2 linked regions of the Candidatus Puniceispirillum marinum IMCC1322 genome follow. The protein of the gene in region 1 interacts with the protein of each later gene in a pairwise test. Links are inferred from orthologs where the notes say so. Each region holds a gene or a part of one and is shown in the gene's direction. Other genes may lie near its edges.

What was found.
Region 2: the proteins of ligA (region 1) and leuS interact in binary tests that used the Escherichia coli proteins (3 or more experiments, as listed by UniProt). The link is inferred for Candidatus Puniceispirillum marinum IMCC1322 from one-to-one orthologs.

Annotation. Positions count from the first base shown.
Region 1 is NC_014010.1:2,537,840-2,549,160, reverse strand. What follows is about bases 5,447-8,386. They hold ligA (NAD-dependent DNA ligase LigA), read left to right. Parts: upstream 5,447-5,841; coding sequence 5,842-7,932; downstream 7,933-8,386. Other genes in these bases: SAR116_RS11895 (aminopeptidase P family protein), read right to left, coding at 7,927-8,386; recN (DNA repair protein RecN), read left to right, coding at 5,447-5,839. Outside these bases: cell division protein FtsA, read left to right, coding at 1-30; cell division protein FtsZ, read left to right, coding at 189-2,087; lpxC (UDP-3-O-acyl-N-acetylglucosamine deacetylase), read left to right, coding at 2,228-3,193; SAR116_RS11910 (outer membrane protein assembly factor BamD), read left to right, coding at 3,377-4,171; more of recN, read left to right, coding at 4,178-5,446; more of SAR116_RS11895, read right to left, coding at 8,387-9,681; SAR116_RS11890 (50S ribosomal protein L11 methyltransferase), read right to left, coding at 9,678-10,616; SAR116_RS11885 (ATP-dependent helicase), read right to left, coding at 10,613-11,321. UniProt on the Escherichia coli protein: DNA ligase that catalyzes the formation of phosphodiester linkages between 5'-phosphoryl and 3'-hydroxyl groups in double-stranded DNA using NAD as a coenzyme and as the energy source for the reaction.
Region 2 is NC_014010.1:1,817,849-1,829,352, reverse strand. Bases 5,161-8,283 are described here. They hold leuS (leucine--tRNA ligase), read left to right. Parts: upstream 5,161-5,489; coding sequence 5,490-8,078; downstream 8,079-8,283. Other genes in these bases: SAR116_RS08525 (hypothetical protein), read left to right, coding at 8,065-8,283; SAR116_RS08535 (DUF3576 domain-containing protein), read left to right, coding at 5,161-5,401. Outside these bases: SAR116_RS08565 (glycosyltransferase family protein), read left to right, coding at 1-146; SAR116_RS08555 (response regulator transcription factor), read right to left, coding at 370-1,101; ribA (GTP cyclohydrolase II), read left to right, coding at 1,196-2,332; SAR116_RS08545 (YggS family pyridoxal phosphate-dependent enzyme), read right to left, coding at 2,690-3,361; SAR116_RS08540 (porin), read left to right, coding at 3,735-4,778; more of SAR116_RS08535, read left to right, coding at 4,895-5,160; more of SAR116_RS08525, read left to right, coding at 8,284-8,562; holA (DNA polymerase III subunit delta), read left to right, coding at 8,559-9,593; SAR116_RS08515 (hypothetical protein), read right to left, coding at 9,644-9,823; SAR116_RS08510 (ParB/RepB/Spo0J family partition protein), read right to left, coding at 9,858-10,943; SAR116_RS08505 (ParA family protein), read right to left, coding at 10,943-11,504.

The DNA of each region.
Region 1 (11,321 bases):
ATTGGTGCGTGGCTTCGTGACAATCTGTGAGAAAGGAACGGTTAAATGCCAATCACTATCTTTACCAATGTTTATCGCAGTCACACGCAAACCTATCGCGGGACGACGCAGCCTGTTGCTGCCCTGCCCCATATCGGCGTGCCTATGTACGCTTTTTCTAGACCAACCCAAACTGAAGGGAGTCCATCATGACTATCAATCTATCTGTTCCACAAACCATGCAGGAATTGCGTCCACGTATCACCGTTGTCGGTGTAGGCGGCGCAGGTTGCAATGCTGTTAACAACATGATCAACGCCGATCTGCAAGGTGTCGATTTTCTGGTTGCAAATACCGACGGGCAAGCGCTCGCGCACTCGCTCGCCAGCCAGAAAATTCAACTTGGAGGTGCGATTACGCAAGGACTAGGCGCTGGTTCAAAACCAGAAATAGGGCGTGCTGCTGCCGAGGAAAGCCTTGAAGAAGTAATGGCTGAACTGGCCGATTGCAACATGGTATTCATCACCGCAGGTATGGGCGGCGGGACCGGCACAGGCGCCGCACCCGTGATTGCCAAGGCGGCACGTGATGCTGGCATATTGACCGTTGCCGTGATTACCAAACCGTTTGAATTTGAAGGCCAGCGGCGCATGGGTCTTGCCGATGCAGGCATCGAAGAATTGCAAAGTTATGTTGATACCCTGATTGTCATTCCGAACCAGAATCTATTCCGGCTTGCGAATGAACGCACAACCTTTGCTGATGCCTTTCATATGGCTGACACCGTGCTACACCAAGGCGTATGCGGCGTTACCGACTTGATGATCAAGCCTGGCATGATCAATCTGGACTTTGCCGATATTCGCGCTGTTATGAGCGAAATGGGTAAAGCCATGATGGGCACAGGCGAGGCATCTGGGGAAACCCGGGCAACGCAGGCCGCCGAAGCCGCGATTAATAATCCGCTACTTGATGATACAACCATGCACGGTGCACGTTCGGTTTTGATCAATGTCACTGGCGGTCTGGATATGACTTTGTTTGAAGTTGACGAAGCCGCCAATCGCATTCGTAAGGAAATCGATCCAGAAGCGGTGATCATTTTTGGCTCGGCATTCGATGAAAAACTGGATGGCGTCATGCGGGTATCCGTAGTCGCCACCGGTATTGATGCTGCAAGTGCGAAAGCAAGGCCATCAGTAGATCAGCCCAAAATCGAAACAGCCAAACCGCCAATGACCACCAGTCCAGTGCAAGCAAATGCGATGGCTAGTGCGATGACCAATCCAGTGACAAACGCACAGATAACCCCGACACAGTCAGCAGATTCAGCCTCTGCCAGCACATCGACTGTGCGTGAGTCAATCAGTTCGCTTGCCAAGGAAGCTGATGATGAAGCTGACACTCCAGCGGCCAGCAATTCGCAGGACGCATCGGTAACCGAAACCGTATCAGCATCCGAAACGGACAGCACCGCTACGGGGCCTATTACCGAGAACACCGGTGAACCAGTCGAAACGCAGTTAGAGCTTACCGACGCGGTAGATGCGGCTACAGCTTTGAATGCAGACGTGAAAGCTGATACGCCAAATAATGTGGCTATGTCAGCCACTAATGAAGCCGGATCGGGTGAAGCGTCTTCGGGTGAATTAGCTTCGGGTGAGGCCGCAACCGTATCAAGCGCAACAGCCAAGGCCGATACTGCCTCGCTTACATCGCGCCTGATGCCACGTTTCGATCTGCAGAATGAAGGCAATGCCAAGGCCGAAGATGCCCCACGCAAAACCTTTATTCCAGCAGCACCAACGGCAATGCCGGATGAAGCCAGTGTGCCAAAGGCGGCCGAAACGCCAGCCCCGCGGCCAACCAGCATCATTAAGCAGATATCCGAATTGTGGTCGTCAAAGCCCGGCACAACGGATAGTCAGAAGCGAAGCGAGCCAAATGTGTCCGCGAAAGACAGCTCAGAAGACAAAACGTCTTCGGTTCTGGATCTGCCACAATCAGCCGTTGTTAAACCGGCTACAGATCCGGCACCAACAGCGCAGCTTGAACAGCCTGATGATGAGCTTGATATCCCTGCGTTCCTGCGCCGTCAGGTGAATTAAGCAAAGCCTACATCTGGTTACATTGCTACAATCTGTAACCAAACGTGATTTGAAGAGACCCAGATACATATGTAGGTTGTATCTGGGTCTTTTATATGTGCTTAGAAACAAGATGAAAAATATTGAAAAGGCTATATAAATTGAATTTGCAGGACAATAAAAAACCGATGTATATCAACCAGCCTTTCCAGACAACTTTGGTGGATACTGTGCAGCTTGAAGATATTGCTCTGCATTCAGGCCGGTTTGTTCATGCCTCTATATGTCCTGCAGAAGCTGGTACAGGTATCAAATTCCGCCGCATGGATGTCGAAGAAAGCCTGCAAACAGTGTCTGCCCATGCTGATTATGCCGAACAGGCACGCCTTTGCACCCGGATTGCCAACGCCGATGGCATAGGCCTGGAGACGATCGAACATTTCATGGCCGCCTTTGCCGGAATTGGCCTTGATAATGCTATCGTCGAAGTCGATGCAGGTGAAGCGCCGATCCTTGATGGTAGCAGTCAGCCAATCATTGATGCAATCAGACGTGTTGGGCTGAAAACGCTTAATGCGCGTCGTAAATATATCGTTATTACCCAGCCAATAGAAGTGCAGCTTGATAATGGTGCTTGGGCGCGGATCGAGCCTGCCGACCAGCTTGAAATTGACGTTGAAATTGATTTTGAAGACAAGGCTATTGGCAAGCAGAGCCTGCATTATATTCATTGTGATGGCAGTTTTGAGGCTGAATTATCTACGGCTCGTACCTTTTGCCAGCTGAGTGATGTTGATCTAATGCAGAATGCCGGTCTGGCTCTTGGCGGTTCGCTGAATAACGCCGTAGTTGTTGATAATGGGACTGTTATCAATGAAGGTGGTTTGCGGATGGAACGCGAATTCGTCCGGCATAAGGCACTTGACTGTCTTGGCGATCTTTATCTTCTTGGTCTGCAAATACGTGGCAAATTGACCGCGTCGCGTCCCGGACACGCGCTTAGCATGATGCTGATCAAAGCCATCTGGCAAAATAAACAGGCATTCCAGATCGTCAGTGACGGTGCTGTGACCAGCCAGTCAGAGGCTTATGTCATGCCCGAACTTGCCGCCGCCGCGGCTGTTTAGGCCAACTGGCCATCAGGTCATCTTCATTATGACATTCGATACTTGTGATATGCCGATAATCACAGTGGAATTTTTTCAACATCTTCTTTTCACCTGCGTACCAAGTCGCTATTGTAACGCGTAACGGTGGGACACGCCCGCCGATGCCTATGAGTGGAGCCTGTTTTGGTAAAGCATATACCCTTGATTGTCTTAGCAAGTACTGCGCTTTTGGTAGCAGGATGTTCTTCTACTGAGGTCGAAGAACAGGTCGAGCGCCCTGTCGAACAATTATATAATGAAGCGTTGAACACCGCCCTTGCAGGAAATGCCAAGAAAGCTGCGCCAAAATTTGAGGAAGTTGAACGCCAACACCCCTATTCATCACTTGCCGTAAGGGCGCAATTGATGGCGGCATGGGCATTTTATCAGGACAATAACTATCCACGGGCAATCGCGGCGCTGGATCGTTTTGTCGAACTAAATCCAGCAGATGAACGCGTCGAATATGCCTATTATCTAAAGGCGCTATGCTATTATGAACAGATCGTCGATGTGCAACGCGACGCGGAAATGACCAAATTGGCGATGCAGGCTTTTGAAGAATTGGTGCGGCGATTTCCCGACGGTGACTACTTTCGTGATGCAACCCTGAAAATTGATCTGACACGCTCGCATCTTGCTGGCAAGGAAATGGCCGTAGGTCGGTTTTACCTCAGCAAACAGCATTATGGCGCAGCACTGCGTCGGTTTGAAAATGTCGTCACCGATTACGACACCACCAACCAGGTGCCCGAAGCCCTATATCGCATGACCGAGGCCTATCTATCGCTTGGTCTGGCTAGCGAAGCCAACCGTGTTGAAGAGGTCGCAGTCTATAACTATCCGAAATCTATATGGACTCAACGTCTGCTGGAGCTTCGCGCCAATCCAGAACGTGAACTCGAAGCTGGCTGGTTTGAACGCACCGCCGAGTCCGTCGTAAATTTATTTGATTAGAGCCTCATGCTTCAAAGCTTGTCCGTCACTAATATCGTCCTCATTGAACAACTTACGTTGCAATTTGATGATGGACTGACGGTGCTGACAGGCGAAACCGGTGCGGGTAAATCGATCTTGCTTGATGCGCTGGGTCTGGCCTTAGGAAGCCGGGCGAATTTTGGCTTAATCCGTCAAGGCAGTACGCAGGCACAGGTAAGTGCAAGCTTTCATATGGACGCCAAACATCCAGTATGGGCTTTGCTGGAAGATGCCGGCGTTGATATTGACGATACATTAATTTTGCGGCGACGCTTGAAAGCCGATGGAAAATCAAGCGCTTCAATCAATGATGTACCTGTTTCGGTTGGCCTGCTACATAAGGTTGGCGATCTGCTTGTTGAGATTCAGGGGCAATTTGAGGGGCGTGGTCTGCTTGATGTTAGCCGCCATATCACCCTGCTTGATCGCGCCGCCGGACATCAGGAGATGCTGGACAAGCTATCAGACGCCCATGCGCATTGGATGCAGTCAAAGCGTAATCTAGCCACGGCGAAACTAGAACTTGATCAGGCGCGCGCCGACGAAGAATGGCTTCGCGATGCGGTTCATCAGCTTGACGCCCTAAGCCCTTCATCTGGTGAAGAAGCACAATTAGTTAGTGAACGTGACATGCTTGCCAATGTTGGCAAGATTGGCGAAACGCTGGCGCTTGCTGACCATGCCCTGACCGATGAAAACGGAGCCCAGGCCAGCCTTGGCAGTGCCATGGCTACGCTTGAAAAATCAGCATCACTAGCAGGTAGTGCGCTTGATAATGCCCTCGCCGCATTGAGCCGCGCCGATGCCGAATTATCCGAAGCCATCAGCGAGATCAGCGCGGTTGGATCAAGTCTGGAAGCTGACCCAAACCGGTTGGAATCTGTTGATGACCGGCTTCATGAATTACGCCAGCAAGCCCGTAAACATAACTGTAATGTTGATGGGCTGGTAGAAACGCATCAGCAACTTGCCAGCCGTCTTGCCGCGATTGAGGATTCGTCTGGTACGTTAGCGGAATTGGCCGATAATGAACGGCAATGGCGCGACTATTATACAAAAATGGCCAAGATAGTGTCCGACGCCCGTAAATCAGCTGCAGCGTTGCTCGACCGTGCGGTCATGGCCGAATTACCACCCTTAAAGCTGGAGAACGCGACCTTTCACTCACATATTTCCGCATTACCAGCGGATCAATGGGGTGCGCTGGGCATGGATATGGTGCGTTTTGAGGCCAGCACCAATAGAGGCATGGCACAAGGGCCCATCGACCGGATTGCCTCAGGAGGAGAACTGGCCCGTTTTCTACTGGCTTTGAAGGTTGCGCTCGAAGATAGCAACACATCACGGACACTGATTTTTGACGAAGTTGATAGCGGGGTTGGTGGCGCGGTTGCCGCAGCTGTTGGCGACCGCCTTGCCCGCCTTGGCGAACATATGCAAACGCTGGTAATCACCCATTCGCCTCAGGTTGCGGCACGCGGCGTTAATCATATGCGCATTGCCAAACATGTAACGGATGAAAGCGTTATTAGCGGAACCGAAACGCTGAGTGACGACGCGCGCACCGAAGAAATCGCCCGCATGCTGGCTGGCGAGCATATCACCGCCGAAGCCCGGGCAGCTGCAACCGCTTTGCTTGAGGGCTAGCCATGACACGCGATCATCCAGACCCCAGCAAGATGTCCGCTGATGACGCCGCACAAGAACTGGCATATCTGGCCGAGCGTATTGCTTATCATGATCGCAAATATCATGGCGAAGATGCCCCCGATATTTCCGATGCCGATTATGACATGCTGGTAGCCCGAAATAATGCGCTTGAAGCCAGCTTTCCCGAACTGATCCGTCCTGATAGCCCAAGCCAACGTGTTGGCACCATGGTGTCTGGCAGCTTTGGCAAGATACGCCACGCACAGCCGATGTTGTCACTGTCGAATGGCTTTAGTGCCGAAGATATTGCAGACTTTGTGACCCGTATTCGCAAATTTCTGTCATTGGCAGAAACCGATGACATTGCTTTTACCGCCGAACCAAAGATCGATGGCTTATCGTTAAGCCTGCGTTATGAGAAGGGTCATCTGGTTCAGGCCGCAACCCGCGGTGATGGTAGTGAAGGCGAAGATGTGACCGCCAATATCCGCACCGTTGATGCAATCCCCAAAACATTGCCTGACACAGTGCCAGATATTTTCGAGGTGCGCGGTGAAGTCTATATGGACCGAAAAGATTTTCTGGCTCTGAACGCTGATCAGGAACGAAAAGGCGGCAAGATTTTTGCCAATCCGCGTAACGCCGCTGCCGGATCGCTAAGGCAAAAGGATGTCAGCATTACGGGGTCGCGTAATCTGGCATTTTTCGCCTATTCAATGGGCGAAGCCAGCGCACCTGTCGCCGCAACGCATACTGACTTTCTGGCGGCTTTGCGAGATTTCGGGTTTTCGGTGAATGATTTATCGCGGCATTGCCTCTCGTTAGATGACATGCTGGCAACCTACGATGCTATCGGAAGTCAACGCGCATCACTGGACTATGATATTGACGGTGTCGTTTATAAAGTTGATCGGCATGATTATCAGGAACGCCTTGGACAAGTGGCGCGGGCACCGCGTTGGGCCTTGGCGCATAAATTTCCCGCCGAGCAAGCCGAAACAACAATTATCAAAATTGACATTCAGGTCGGGCGCACCGGCGCATTGACTCCCGTGGCAAGATTAACACCTGTCACCGTTGGCGGCGTTGTCGTATCAAATGCAACTTTGCATAATGAGGATGAAATAGCCCGTAAAGATATCCGGATTGGCGATCATGTCATTATCCAGCGCGCTGGTGATGTTATTCCGCAAGTGGTACGCGTGCTTGATGAAAAGCGTCCCGACGACGTCCAGATATTCACCTTTCCGGATCGCTGTCCAGTTTGTGACTCGGACGCGATCCGCCCCGAAGGCGAAGCCGTGCGGCGCTGCACCGGTGGATTGGCGTGTGAAGCACAACTTGTCGAGCAACTCAAGCATTTCGTATCGCGCGATGCGTTTGATATCGAGGGTCTGGGCGCACGCCAGATCGAACAGTTTCTGGAGCTTGGCTGGGTCAAAACGCCCGCCGATATCTTCCGCCTTGAAACACGCCGCGACAAACTAGCCACGCTAGATGGATATGGGGCAAAATCGCTTGATAATCTGTTTGCCTCAATCAATGCACGGCGCACGATCGGACTTGAACGCTTTATATATGCGTTGGGCATCCGGCAGGTAGGACAGGCCACCTCACGGCTTCTGGCGCTACATTACGGTGATCTGGACATGATGATGTCGGCACTTGATCCGGAAAATACTGAAAGCGAACATGAGATAGCCATCGCCGCGCTTGTTGATATTGACCAGATTGGTGATGCAATGGCAGCTGATATATGCCGATTTTTTGGCGATACAGCACACCGGAATATCGTAAATGATTTGGCATCCGAACTGTCGATATTACCACCGGAGCGACCATCTGAAGACAGTGCCGTCAGTGGTAAAACCGTCGTATTCACTGGGACTTTGGCACGCATGTCCCGCGCCGAAGCCAAAGCCAAGGCCGAAGCCCTTGGTGCTAAAGTGTCCGGGTCGGTATCGGCAAAGACAGATTATCTGATTGCTGGGGCTGATGCTGGATCAAAAGCGCGTAAGGCGGCTGAGCTTGGCGTCACTGTTCTTAGTGAAGATGAATGGCGGGCACTTATTGGCGCCCCATCATCATAAAGGGGCGCAAGCATTGATAAGCCATGCCTGGCATGGCGGTGACACATCAGCACCAATCTGCGACAACACCCATTGATGATATATATCAACCCATGCGATTTCCGCCTCGGACAGCATTGTCTTGTCAATCAAACGGCGATCAATCGGCGTCATTGTCAGGGTTTCAAACTCGATAAAACCGGCTGTTGATGCGGCCTTGACCGCAATCAGATTTTCAATACGAATACCCCATGACCCTGTCTTGTAATAGCCAGGTTCATTCGACAGCACCATACCAGCCGACACGGACAGGCTTCCGCGCTTGGAAATGCTAGCTGGCCCTTCATGCACTGACAGAACATGGCCAACGCCGTGACCTGTGCCATGCGCATAATCAAGTCCAGCAGACCAGATTGGCGTACGTGCTATTGTGTCAAGCTGCATTCCGGTCGTGCCAACAGGCACATGCGCCCGCGCCAAGGCAATATGCCCGCGCAGAACAGCCGTAAAGGCCCGCCGCATTTCGGCATCAGCATCACCAATCAGGATGGTGCGCGTTATGTCGGTTGTACCAAAGCGATAATGCGCACCTGAATCGAGCAGAAACAGGCTGTTATTCTGGATCAAACTATCCTGACCAGCCACCGCGCGATAATGGACAATAGCACCATTGGCACCACTGCCAGCAATGGTCTCAAAGCTTGGTGATATAAAATCCGGATGCGTCGCCCGCATCGACAGCAATTTATCAGCCAAGGCGCTTTCCCGCATCTGGGTGACATCGGCATGATCCAACCAGCATAGAAATTCCGCCATTACAATGCCATCAATCTGATGCGCTTTGCGGAACCCATCTAGCTCGACTGGATTCTTCTGTGCCTTTATCTTTGTAACTGGACACGGCGCCGTGACAATATTCACACCACTATCTGAAATAACCTGATGCACGGCTTTTGGCAAACTTGCAGGATCAACCATAAAGTCGCACCCGGCTATCGGTTCCAATAGTTCGTCAAGCTGTTCCAAGGGCACTACAGCCATATGTTCGTTCAGAACAGGCAGCATAGGCTGGCGGTCAGCCAATATGATCAAACCATTCTCGCGATGATACAAGGCAAAGGCCAATTTTACCGGCGTACAGGCAAGGTCGTGCCCACGTATATTTGCAAGCCAGTTAACAGCATCCGTACGTGACAGCAAAACCGCATCACATCCAAAATCTGTCAAGCTATCGGCTAACCGATCAAGTTTGCTATCAATCGTCTCGCCAGCAATATCATTAGCCATTGTACGAGCTGGTGTGACCTCGGCAATGGGGCGGTCCTGCCAGATCATATCAATGGGATTAAATGCCATGGCTTTTAACGACAATCCAGACTCACGCATCACAGCCGATAATTTGTCAAAGGCCGAAAGTGTAATCAGACGGGCATCAACACCGATCGTCCTGCCAGTCAATGTCTGTGTTTTCAGCCAGGAACCGATGTCAATATCCGGCATGGTATGGCATGACCACGCCGCAGCGTCGGTCTGTTTTTCCATCTGCAAACTATAGCGGCCATCGCTGAACAATGCGGCATGATCAGTAAAGACAATCGCGGTGCCTGCCGAACCAGTGAAACCCGAAATATAGGCCAAACGTTCATCACTAGCAGGCACTTCTTCGCCCTGATACATATCTTCGCGGCCAATAATCCAGCCATCAATATTATGCGTATCCATCTGCGCACGAAGCGCCTTTAACCGTTCGGAAAAAATCTGTGCTGTCATTCAGAGCTCCATAAAGCTGGCATCTGTCCCGCTTGTCGTGGACGCATAACCAGACTGGTCCATTCACCAATACGAATTTTTGCCCATAGGCGTGCACCCACCATACCATAAGCCTGCGCCACCATAGTCGCCTGATGATGCAAAATACCGGACAGGATCAGCCAGCCATTATCAGCCAGATGCGGCATTAGTGACGGTGCCATTTTACGAAGCGGGCCTGCAAGTATATTGGCCAGAATGATGTCATAGGGGCCATTTTGCCTAACTGAACGGCCAGAAAACCCTGCCGAAACACCAAGCCGCATCTGTGTTGGGGCAATGTTATTACGGATCCGGTTCGCCTCTGCCACTTTGATCGCCACAGGGTCATTATCGGCGCCCATAACCTTACAGGATGGCCATAATTTTGCAGCTGCCATGCCAAGAATTGCCGATCCACAGCCCATATCAAGTGTATGGCGCGGGGCACCACCCTTGTAACGGCGATCAATCATATCCATCGCCCGTAGGCAGCCCTCGGTGGTGGGATGCGTGCCTGACCCAAAAGCCTGCGCCGCATCAACCAGAAGCGGCAGACTTGCTGGCGGTGGGGCATCGTCTATATGACTGCCATATATCCAGAACCGGCCAATATGAAGTGCCGGAAAAGATGCCCGGTTTTCGGCAAGCCAGTTGCGCTGGGGTAATTGTTCAATCTGCACAGCACATGGTGCCAGCCCATGCTGGTCAAAAACCGGTGCTAACATCTGCGCGATCACACCTGCATCTGGCAGAAACAGGAACAAAGCCTCAATATGCCAGCGCTCTTGCGATGTCCGTACATGCGACGTGGCCTCACTTTCAAGAAGCTCGCTAAACACGGTTTCAAAACTGGCGACGACCTTTGCATCGGTAACGTCAGGCAGGTCAAGACGGACAGCATATATAATAGTCATGGTTTGCTCACAAATCCGGACACAACCTTTTTGTGACCTGCTTTATCAAACGAAATTTCCAGCTTGTCGCCTTCAACATTGACGACATTGCCCATACCAAATTTCTGATGAAACACCCGATCACCTCGAATGAAAGCCGCGCCATTGGTTTCAGCAACAAAGCGGTTTTCCGTCCCTTGTTGCTGGCGGTTAGCCATGCGCCGCCATCCGGGGCCATAACCTTGTTGACCAACGATATCTGATGCCCCGCTGATATAGGCTGGCGAGACACGACCAATACCCATACCCTGTGCCATATCTTCAATGATATTCTCGGCAGGTAATTCCTGAACAAATCGTGAGGGAATTGCCGACTGCCACTGGCCATGAACGCGGCGACTACTGGCAAAGGAAATATGAACATTCTTGCGCGCCCGGGTGATGCCGACATAGGCAAGACGACGTTCTTCTTCAAGGCCGATAGCCCCATTTTCGTCCATTGTGCGCTGGCTGGGAAAAATACCTTCCTCCCAACCTGGCAAAAAGACCGTGTCGAATTCCAGACCCTTTGCGGCATGTAATGTCATCAAGGTGACTTCGCCTTGTTCGGAAACCGTATCACCATCCATCACCAACGAAATATGCTCGAGAAATCCCTGTAGTGAATCAAAATCCTGCATTGCACTGACAAGTTCGGTCAGGTTTTCAAGACGCCCCTCGGCATCA
Region 2 (11,504 bases), 720 kb from region 1 along the record:
TGACGATCCAGACGCAGATCTTACATTCACGTCTTTATCGGAGCAGTTTTAACCAGCTGTTTTATCTGGGAACAGCAAATCCGGACTATTTTAGCCTGATTGACGATAATTTTCCTTTTTACCGCATCTATAAAGTAAAGAATTAGCAAAGATATGAAATAACAGGCTTGATTGCGGCAAAGTTGCTGGTTAGATTGCCGGACGTTTGTTGTTGGGGCGTGGCCAAGTGGTAAGGCATCGGTTTTTGGTATCGTGTACCGTAGGTTCGAATCCTACCGCCCCAGCCAAACGTATATGCCAAACGTATATGCCAAACCTATATGCCAGACATTTCACCACATATCTTAAAAGCATAAGCCCGTTCGGCGTCTAATCGGAAACCCCGTTCGACAGGCAATAGCCTTTGCCGGTGGTTCGGATAATCTGCTCCGACGTAACCCGGGCGATTTTCTGGCGCAGGCGATAAATATGCGTCTCGACCGTATGCGTGCTGACTCCGCTTCGAAAGCCCCAGACATCTTTTAACAATTCGTCTTTGGATACAATTTCAGGTGCCGCGCGGATAAAGAATTTCAGAATCACCGCTTCTTTTTCGGTCAATAGCTGTTTCTGACCGCTTTCTTCATGCTGTAGCATTTTTGTCGCGGGAATAAAGCTAAGCGGGCCTAGCTGGAACCGGACATCATCAGACGCGCGATGCTGGTGCAGATGCGATTTGATCCGCGCCAGCAATTCGCCCATCCGCATGGGTTTGGAGATATAATCATTGGCGCCTGCTTCCAGCCCCAAAATGATATCTTCTTCGGCATCCTTGCCTGTCAGCATCAAAATCGGCTTGGTAAATCCATTTCGCCGCAGGTTCCGGCACACATCAACACCATTTCCGTCTGGCATCTGCACATCAAGAAGCATAATATCAGGTTTGCATTCAGGCAGTATCTGGAATAATTCTGTTACACCGGCAATGGTGGTGACTTGGCTATACCCTTCGGCATTGAGTTGATCTTTTAACGTCGCACGTAATAAATCGTCATCATCAACAACAAAAAGTCGTATCTGATTATTTTCGAAAGCGTTATTTTCTGAGGAGAAATCTTGCATTTTTACCTTCAACCCAATAAACGAATTTAAAATATCATGACCACTCTACTCCGATAAACCTTTTGGCCAAACATTTTGCTAACGGATATTCACTATGTCGTCGTCTAATATCAATCGCACCTATCTAAAGGTTGACCGTGCCTGTGCCGAATTACGGCGCGGCGGGGCTGTGGTTGTGCGGCTCCCTTCGGGTGAGGCCGCAATTTTCAAAGCCGTCGAGATCGCGCATGATAATGACATTGTCGAACTCAAAACCATGGCTGGTTCGGGAACGTTACTTGTATTGACAGCAAACCGTATGTCCAGCCTTGGTCATTCTATTGGACAAAACAAACCTTGTGCAACCTTATCAAGTGCCGCGCATTCTGCCGCGCGGGCTTTTGAAATGGCGTTAGGTCAGCCAGCGACTGATGGCCCACAATCCAGCTATACGATCATTCCGGAAAAAGCCGGATCACTGGCCGATAATACCACCCGGCTATTGCGTGTCGCCAAGCTGATTCCGGCGGCGTTCATGGCACGCTTACGTTTCCGTGACATTGCCATGCAGGATCGCTGGGCGCTTGAAAATAACCTGCTCATTATCGAAGCCCGCGATGTCGATCACTATAACGAAGATGCCGCCGCATCCTTACGCGAAACCACCCGGGCAAAGGTGCCACTAGCACTGGCCGAAGATGCCGAAATTATCATGTTCCGCGCCGCGGCTGGCGGCGAAGAGCATTTTGCCGTACTGATCGGTGACCCGCTTGGCCGTGATGCTGGCAAAGATAAGCCGCCCCTTGTGCGGCTCCATTCGCAATGCGTCACTGGAGATGTGCTTGGCAGTTTGAAATGTGACTGCGGCGATCAACTCAAGGCTGCCCTCGGGCTGATGGCGCGTGAAAGCAACGGTATCCTTATTTATCTGGCACAAGAAGGCCGCGATATCGGCATGTTGAATAAAATGCGCGCCTATGCACTTCAGGATGGCGGCCTGGATACGGTTGACGCCAATCATATGCTTGGCTTTGATACTGATGAGCGCAGTTTTCTGCCAGCTGCCAATATCCTGCAAACGCTTGGCATCAGCAAAATGCGGTTGATCACCAACAATCCTGACAAGATCGCCCAAATTGCGGCGCATGGGTTCGAGATCAGCGAACGCATATCGCTGGATATAGATGAAAATCCGTTTAATGCCGATTATCTCAAAACCAAGAAAACCCGCACCGGCCATTTGATTGACTAGCATCATCCGATCAAGCAACGAAGATTGATAAGATGATCGCGCAAGCATCAGCCGACCGCAAGGTCGAGAGATGATGCGACATGATTTAAGATATAAGCATCAGCCGACCGCACGGTCGAGAGATGATGCGACATGATTTAAGATACAAGCATCATCCGGCCGCACGGTCGAGAGATGATGCGACATGATTTAAGATACAAGCATCATCCGGCCGCACGGTCGAGAGATGATGCGACATGATTTAAGATACAAGCATCATCCGGCCGCACGGTCGAGAGATGATGCGACATGATTTAAGATATAAGCATCATCCGGCCGCAAGGTCGAGAGATGATATATCGCCCCTCTAATGTCATCCTAGCTGTCGCGTGCGCCAAAAATTGCCGAACCAACACGCACCGACGTCGCGCCGAAACCAATAGCCTCTTCATAATCGCCGCTCATGCCCATTGATAATTTATCCAGCCCGTTGCGTTTGGCAATCGTCGCCAATAGCGCAAAATGCATCGCCGGTTCCTCATCTGCGGGCGGTATGCACATCAGCCCAATAATATTCAGCCCATATTCATCACGGCATTGGGCGATAAAATCATCAACATCGGCCGGGCTGATGCCGGACTTTTGCGGTTCATCACCCGTATTGACCTGAATATAGCAATCAAGTTGCCGGTTCTGCTTGGCCATTTCACCGCTTAATGCACGCGCCAGCTTGGGGCGGTCAACAACTTCGATCACGTCAAATAAAGCCACCGCATCGGCGGCTTTATTGGTTTGCAGGGCACCAATCAGATGTAATATCAAATCCGGATAGGCAGCGCGGCGCGCGGCCCAGCGTGTTTGCGCTTCCTGCACACGGTTTTCACCAAAACAGCGCTGGCCAGCGTCAAGTGCGGCATCGATCCGGTCATCTGGCTGGCGTTTGCTAACCGCCACAAGTGTCGGTTCATCTGCATCCGCATGGGCATCCGCACGCGCCGCCGCCTGAATCTTATCCTGTACTGCTTTCAGATTATCGTGAATTGCTGTCATTACCGCCACCTGAATTGATTCCCGTCTGCTGTGTCCGTTTTACAGCGTGATACTAGAGCACATCCCGAACAGATGTAAAACATCTGTGACGACGCATGTGCGGCAATGTTGATAGAGCACATCCCGAACAGATGTAAAACATCTGTGACGACGCATGTGCGCCAAATAAATAAAACATGGCAACCCGACCCATCATCCAATTTGTTTAGCCTTTTTGTCCGCGTGGCACATCACTTTCGCAACACTGTTGTAAATTTATCACACATTAGAGAAATATGTTTCATCTGCGTTCACCATAACTTGTTAATTTAGCAAAACTTAATATTCTGCCTTCATGTCAATGGTGACATATTTTCTCTAAGGGAGATTTAACATGCGTAAGGTTCTTCTTGCGACTACCGCTTTGGTAGCAATCGGTGGCGTTTCAGCCGCTTCTGCTGACGTTTCACTGTCAGCTTCTGCTTCATGGGCATATGACTCATGGTCAGACGACACAGCTGCAGCAACAGCTTCAGGTGCAACAACAAACAACACTGCTGCAACAATGGACTCAGATTTCACAATCTCAGGTTCAACAACAACTGACTCAGGCATGACATTCGGTGGTTCAATCCACGTTGACGATGGTGTCGATGATGACGCCCGCATGCATGTATCTGACGATTGGGGCCAGATCGCATTTGGTGAGCACAATGACGCTGCTAAAGCAGCATCAGCTGGCCAGTCTGCATTTGATGCCGGTCTTTCAGGTACTCAGTCAATTTCTTCAACAACAACACCTGCTATGACAACTGGTCTGAGCACAGTTACTGTTGTTGGTTCTGAGGCCAAAGGTCAGATCAAGTACACATCACCAACAGTTAACGGTTTGACTGTAAGCATCTCACAGGCAGACGCTGGTTCAGCTTCTAAAGCTGACGCAACTGCGATGGGTGTAACTTATGCAATCGACGTTGATGGCGTTGGCATTACTGCCCATTATGCAACTTATGACGTTGACTCAGCTGCTGACCTAGCAACTGGTACAGGTTCATACGAAACGTCTCAGGACGGCTTTGGTGTTAAGGTTGTTTATGGTGACTTCACAGTACGTGCAGCCAGCATGGACAAAGACGTAAAGCAGGGCGGTAGCTCAATGGGTACTGCTGGTTACGAAGCGTCAACAAGCGACTACGGCGTTACATATGCAATGTCAGACACTATCACTTTGGAAGCAACTTCATTGTCATCTGAGCTATCAACAGGTAGCACAAACGGTGGCGACACATTCGAAGCTTCTCAGCTAGGTGTGAAGTACGTTCCTGCCGCTGGCATGTATGTGTCTTTGACAAACCGTTCATTTGAGATGAAAGATTCATCTGCTGGTACAACAAACGACGGTGCAAACACACGTTTGAAGGTTGGCATAACATTCTAATTTGAATGTTATCATTCCGAATGGAAAGGGAGGGGCTTGCCCCTCCCTTTTTTCTTTACAAATGAACGCACTATTTGCATTCTCTTGGCATCTTCACCTACCAATGGATCGCTGACATGAAAACCATTCACTCCCTTGCCGCAACTTTGGTGACTCTTGGCTTTATTCTGGCAGGTTGTTCAGGCGCAGATATTCAGCCTGTTGCCGAAGAAGAAGGTGAGGTGTCTTTTCTGACTGGTAAGACCGGTGGGTTAAAAATCGCTGATTTTGGCGCTGATGACAAAAACGACAGCATGCCGGTTAACGCATTATTATGGCGTGCATCGCTGGAAATCGCGGCGTTTGTACCGCTTGACGATGTTGATACATTCGGCGGCAGTATTCTTACTGAATGGTATTCGCTTGCCGACCGGCCAGATGAGCGCATCAAGCTGATGATTTTCGTTGTCGGCCGCGAATTGCGTTCGGATGCGATTCAGGTACGCGTATTTGCCCAGAAAGCAGATAATGGCGGCTGGGGCACAGCCACGCGCGACGATGCCTTGGCCAGTAAAATTGAAGAGCTTATTCTGACACGCGCCCGTGAGATGCGTGCCGCGTCAATCGCCGAATCCACCGAATAGACAGATTTCAATGACCGCCGGTGATTATAAATCAGATCATATGGCGCCCCATAGGGGATAATTTACGCGATAGTTCACAGGATATTTCATGACGCATTATGATGCACCTGCCATTGAAAAGAAATGGCAGCGCCGGTGGGAAGATCAAGGCTGTTTCACCGCCGATCAGCCGGACAGTAACAAGCCCAACCCAAAACCCAAATATTATGTGCTGGAAATGTTTCCCTATCCGTCTGGCCGGATTCATATGGGGCATGTCCGCAATTATACGCTTGGCGATGTTGTCGCGCGTTTCCGCCGTGCCCAGGGTTTCAATGTCCTACATCCGATGGGCTGGGATGCCTTTGGCCTGCCGGCTGAAAATGCGGCGATGGAACGCGGTATTCATCCGGGCAAATGGACGGTTGAAAATATTGCCGCGATGCGTACCCAGCTGAAAAGCATGGGGCTATCCTATGATTGGGATCGCGAGCTGGCCACCTGCACACCTGATTACTACCAGCATGAACAACGCATGTTCCTTAAATTCCTCGAGGCCGGTCTGGCCTATCGCAAGGAAAGCTGGGTCAATTGGGATCCGGTTGAAAATACGGTTTTGGCCAATGAACAGGTTGTCGATGGCCGCGGCTGGCGCTCTGGTGCGCCGGTTGAACGGCGGCTTTTATCACAATGGTTTTTACGCATCACCAAATATGCAGATGATCTGCTAGCCGCGATTGACAGGCTTGATCGCTGGCCGGATCGCGTACGTCTGATGCAGCATAACTGGATTGGTAAATCCGAAGGCGCACGTGTTAATTTCCGCATCACCGAGGCCGCGTCTGGTGATTATGCTGGCCGTGATATCGACGTTTTCACCACCCGCCCTGATACGCTATATGGCGCCTCCTTCATTGCCATTGCCGCGAACCATCCGTTGGCGCGTGATATTGCCGTGCATGATAAAGGCGCAGCTGATTTTGCCGCCGAATGTGCCACATTAGGCACGTCCGAAGCCGCGGTCGAAACGGCCGATAAAAAAGGCTATGACACGGGTCTGCGTGTTGCGCATCCGGTTATTGACGGCGCAACCTTGCCTGTTCATATCGCCAATTTTGTGCTGATGGAATATGGCACTGGCGCTATTTTTGGCTGTCCAGCACATGATCAGCGCGATCTTGATTTTGCCACGGCCTATGGCTTGCCGGTGTTGCCGGTGGTCCTGCCTGAAGATGCTGATGCGTCTGATTTTGCGATCACCGACACCGCCTATACGGGTCCTGGTAAGCTGATCAATTCGGGACCATGGAACGGGCTTGATGTCGAAGCAGGCAAACAGGCGGCTTTCAAAACCCTTGCCGATGCTGGGTCTGGTGCGGCTGAAACCACGTTCCGGCTCCGTGACTGGGGTGTTTCGCGGCAACGCTATTGGGGATGTCCGATCCCGATCATTCATTGTGACACGTGCGGCGCGGTACCTGTGCCTGACGATCAACTCCCGGTTCAACTTCCCGAAGATGTCGATTTCACCCAGCCTGGCAATCCGCTGGCCAATCACCCAAGCTGGAAACATGTGGATTGTCCGAAATGCGGTACCACGGCGACCCGTGAACAGGACACATTTGACACATTCTTTGAAAGTTCATGGTATTTCCTGCGTTATTGTGACCCTAAACATCCGCATGGCTTCAGCCCCGAAGCGGCACATTATTGGATGCCGGTCGATCAATATATTGGCGGCGTTGAACATGCGGTTCTGCATCTGCTTTATTCGCGCTTTTTCACCCGCGCGCTGAGCGAAGTCGGATATCTCACCCTTGATGAGCCTTTTGCCGGTCTGATGACACAGGGCATGGTCTGCCATCAGACCTTTCAGGATCAGCATGGCAAATGGCTGTTCCCGACTGATGTCGAACGCGATGGTGATGACTGGGTCATGCGCAGTGATAAATCTGCGATCACCGCCGGACGCATCGAAAAGATGAGCAAGTCCAAGCGCAATGTTGTTGATCCGGAAATCATCATTGACACTTATGGGGCTGACACAGCGCGCCTGTTCATGCTGTCGGATTCGCCGCCCGAACGTGATCTCGAATGGACTGAATCCGGGGTTGAAGGCGCCTCACGCTTTCTGAAAAAAATCTGGCGGCTGGCAACTGATGACAGCCTTGCCGCAGCTGGCGCAAAAATGCCTGACAATGCCGATCAGAAAGCACTCGATCTTGTCAAAACAGTGCATAAAACCATTCTGGCGATCTCCAGAGATATCGAGGAATTCCGCTTTAACCGTGCGGTTGCCCAGCTACACACACTATCGAACGCAATCACCAATCTTGCCCCCGATACTGTCGGTTCTGCCGAGGCGCGCCGGATGGCTATTGAAAATCTTACCAAGCTTATCGCCCCCCTGACCCCGCATATTGCCGAAGAAATGTGGCATATGCTTGGTCATGACAGCATGCTGGCTAATGCCGCATGGCCGGTGGCCGACCCGGCGCTCGCCGCCGATGATGAAGTGGAAATCGGTGTCCAGGTGAATGGCAAATTGCGCGCCACCATCACCTTGCCGCGAGATTGTCCAACTGACGAGGCCGAAGCAAAAGCATTGGCATCCGAGGCGGTTTCCCGATATCTTGAGGGCAAGACACCAAAGCGGATTATCGTTGTGCCAAACAGGATTATAAATGTCGTTGCGTAATACCATCATCAGCCTTGTTTGTGCGCTTATGCTAGGCGGGTGCACATCCTTGTCCCAACAGCAGGTCGATACGGCGATGATCGATAATCTTGCCAGCGTCGAAATTGTTACCGTGGCTGGCCGTGATGGGCAAATTTACAGCCGAAACCTTCGCCAGGCCATGTTCAGCAGCTATGCGGCTGAACCCAGATATCGCCTATCCAGTTCAATTTCGATCGGATCAACCGAAGCTTTTGCGGTACGCGGCGTTTCATCCGATTTCAAAAAGATGACCATGACGGTATCCTTTACCCTCACCGATATAAATACCAATGAAGTCGCGATCAAAAATACGGTAACTGCCAGTGCCACGTTAGGTACTGTTTCATCGACTTATGGCATTGAACAGTCCAAATTGCAGGCCAAGCGCCGTCTTGCCACATTACTGGCTGAACGCGTGCGGCGGCGCTTACAGCTATATTTTCTCTCCATAGCCCAGACATGAAAGTTCAGACCCGGCAGATTGCAGGTCTTCTCAACCACCCCCCCGCGCATATGCGCGCCTTTTTGTTTCATGGTAATGATATCGGCCTGATCCATGAACGCGCCCTGGCACTTGCCAGTCATTACAGTGACAATCTCGATGATGTCTTTTCGGTGACCCGCCTTGATAGCCGCGCCATTGAAAATGATGTCAGTGTGATTGCCGATGCGCTTTCCAGCATTGCCGTTTTTGCCGATACCCGCCTGGTGCTTGTTCGTGGCCGTGGCACCGAACTTGTCGAGGCTTGCAAATTGGCGCTGACACCGCGCGACAACACCCCCCCGCTTGAAGGGGCTGTGCTTATTGTCGAAGCGCGCGAAACAACAACGCGGCATGCGATCGTCAAATTGTTCGAAACAGGTGATATCTGTGCCTCAATCGGATGTTATGCTGATGATAGCGGCACCATCCGTGATCTTGTTCAAACCAGCTTTGCTGCATTATCTATCAATATTGATCGCCCGGTCATGGATCTGATTGTTGCCAAATTGGGTGCTGATCGTGCCAGTTCACGTCGTGAAATCGAAAAGCTGTCACTGATGGCGGGGCAGGGCGGCACCCTTACCGCGCAAGATATTGAAGATGCCCTCGAAGACAGCACCGTTCTGGCAATCGATGATGTGGCGGGTGCTGTTGCTGATGGGGATATTCCGCGTCTGCAAAGCGCTATCACCAAAGCCTGGTCGGAAGATGCCAATCCAGTCATGGTCATTCGCGGCTGTCATAATTATTTCCGCAGTTTGCTGATCGCGGCACATGCCGTATCAACAGGCAGTTCGCGCGATATGGCAATAAAGTCACTACGCCCACCTGTGCATTTCAAATTACAGGGGCGCATGGCTGCGCAATTAAACAAATGGGGCTATCAACAGGCGATGGCCGCCCTTGATAAGCTACAGGATATCGAGCTTGCGCTGAAATCATCCAGCCCCGATGATCGGGTGATCTGTATGCAGGGTCTATTGGGTCTGTGCCTGCGCGCACGTTCCTGATGATTCCACGATCATCTTGCGGCTTTCTTTGCACTACAGCCGGATGAGGCTTAGTTAAGCGCGATCATCTTATCAATCTTCGCTGCGCTTGATTGGATGATGCTTATATCACCCGCGATCATCTTATCAATCTTCGCTACGCTTGATTGGATGATGCTTATATCACCCGCGATCATCTTATCAATCTTCGCTGCGCTTGATTGGATGATGCTTATATCACCCGCGATCATCTTATCAATCTTCGCTGCGCTTGATTGGATGATGCTATTCCAGCCCCAGCTGTTCCAGAATAAAGGTGATTTGGGCAAAATCCTCGCAATGAAACACCAGCTTGCCGCTTGCTTTAGACGCATCCCAATCAACCGTCATCGCCAGACCCAGCTGTTCCGCCGCACGCGCTTCCAACGCCAGAATATCGGTAGATTTTTCAGATGCCGTTGATCCTGCTTTGCCATGATCATCCTGACCAGACGTCGTATCTGTTTCGCCGCGTCGTTTGACCAGCGCTTCGACCTGCCGCGCCGACAGATTTTTGCTGATAATTTCCTCGGCCAATGCCGACGCATCTTCATGCCCGATCAAGGGGCGCACCTGTCCCATCGTCAGCTGGCCGTCAGCAACCATTGTCATCACATCACTCGGCAAGCTAAGCAGACGCAGAAGATTGGCAATATGACTTCTTGATTTTCCAATTAATTCAGATAGTTGCTCTTGTTTGTATTTATGCTTGGAAATCAGATTCTGATATCCCAGCGCTTCTTCAATGACTGTCAGATCGGTACGTTGCACATTTTCGATCAAGGCCAGCTCATAAGCTTCGACATCGCTGATATCGCGCAGGATCGCTGGTACTGTATGCAACTGTGCCAATTGCGCGGCACGCCAGCGCCGTTCTCCGGCGATCAATTGATAACGTTGCGGATTATCCGCGCTTTGCCGCACCAGAACCGGTTGCATAATGCCTTTCTGGCGTATCGATTCAGCCAGCTCGGCCAGCGCGGTTTTGTCAAATTTCAAACGCGGTTGCCACGGGCCTGAATTGATCCATTCAACCGGAATATCAATAACACCCGCAGTTATATTTCCGGTCACGCCAGATGCAATACCCGCTTTTGTCGCCTTGGCATCAGCCGATAATGGTGACGTTGCCATTTCGGGTGGTGTGGCCACGCCCGAAGCTGTATTCGGATTCGCATTTGTTGTAGCTGCCGCAATACCGGCATCACCAAGCAATGATGACAGACCGCGTCCCAAACCTCGTGCTGGATGTTTTGGGATAACCTTTTCCGGACTGCTGGTTTTTGTGGCAGCTTGCTTGGCAGGGGCTTTCTTTGACGGCGTCTTGGCCATTAGGCGGCATCCTTCTCTTGCGTCAGTAGTTCGGCGGCCAGCGCGGCATAGGCCTGTGCCCCGACACATTTCAGATCATACATCAAAACCGGCTGTCCGAATGATGGCGCTTCGGACACGCGGACATTACGCGGAATGACCGTGTTATAAACGACAGCGCCAAGATGTGCGCGTACATCATTTTCCACCGATTCGGATAATTTATTGCGGCTATCGAACATCGTCAGCACAACCCCCTGCATCTCCAGCCTTGGGTTGATTCCACCACGCACCGCATCAATCGTGCGCATGAGCTGACTTAACCCTTCCAGCGCATAGAATTCGCATTGCAAAGGAATCAGAACCGATGCTGCCGCGCATAATGCATTCACTGTCAGCAAGCCAAGCGATGGCGGGCAGTCAATGATCACATAATCATAGTCATCCGCTACCGTGGCAATCGCATCGGCAAGACAATATTCACGGCGCGCGACATCAATCAGCTCAATTTCAGCAGCCGATAAATCGACAACAGCCGGAATAATATCAAGGCGCGGCACAATCGTACCCTGAATAGCGGCA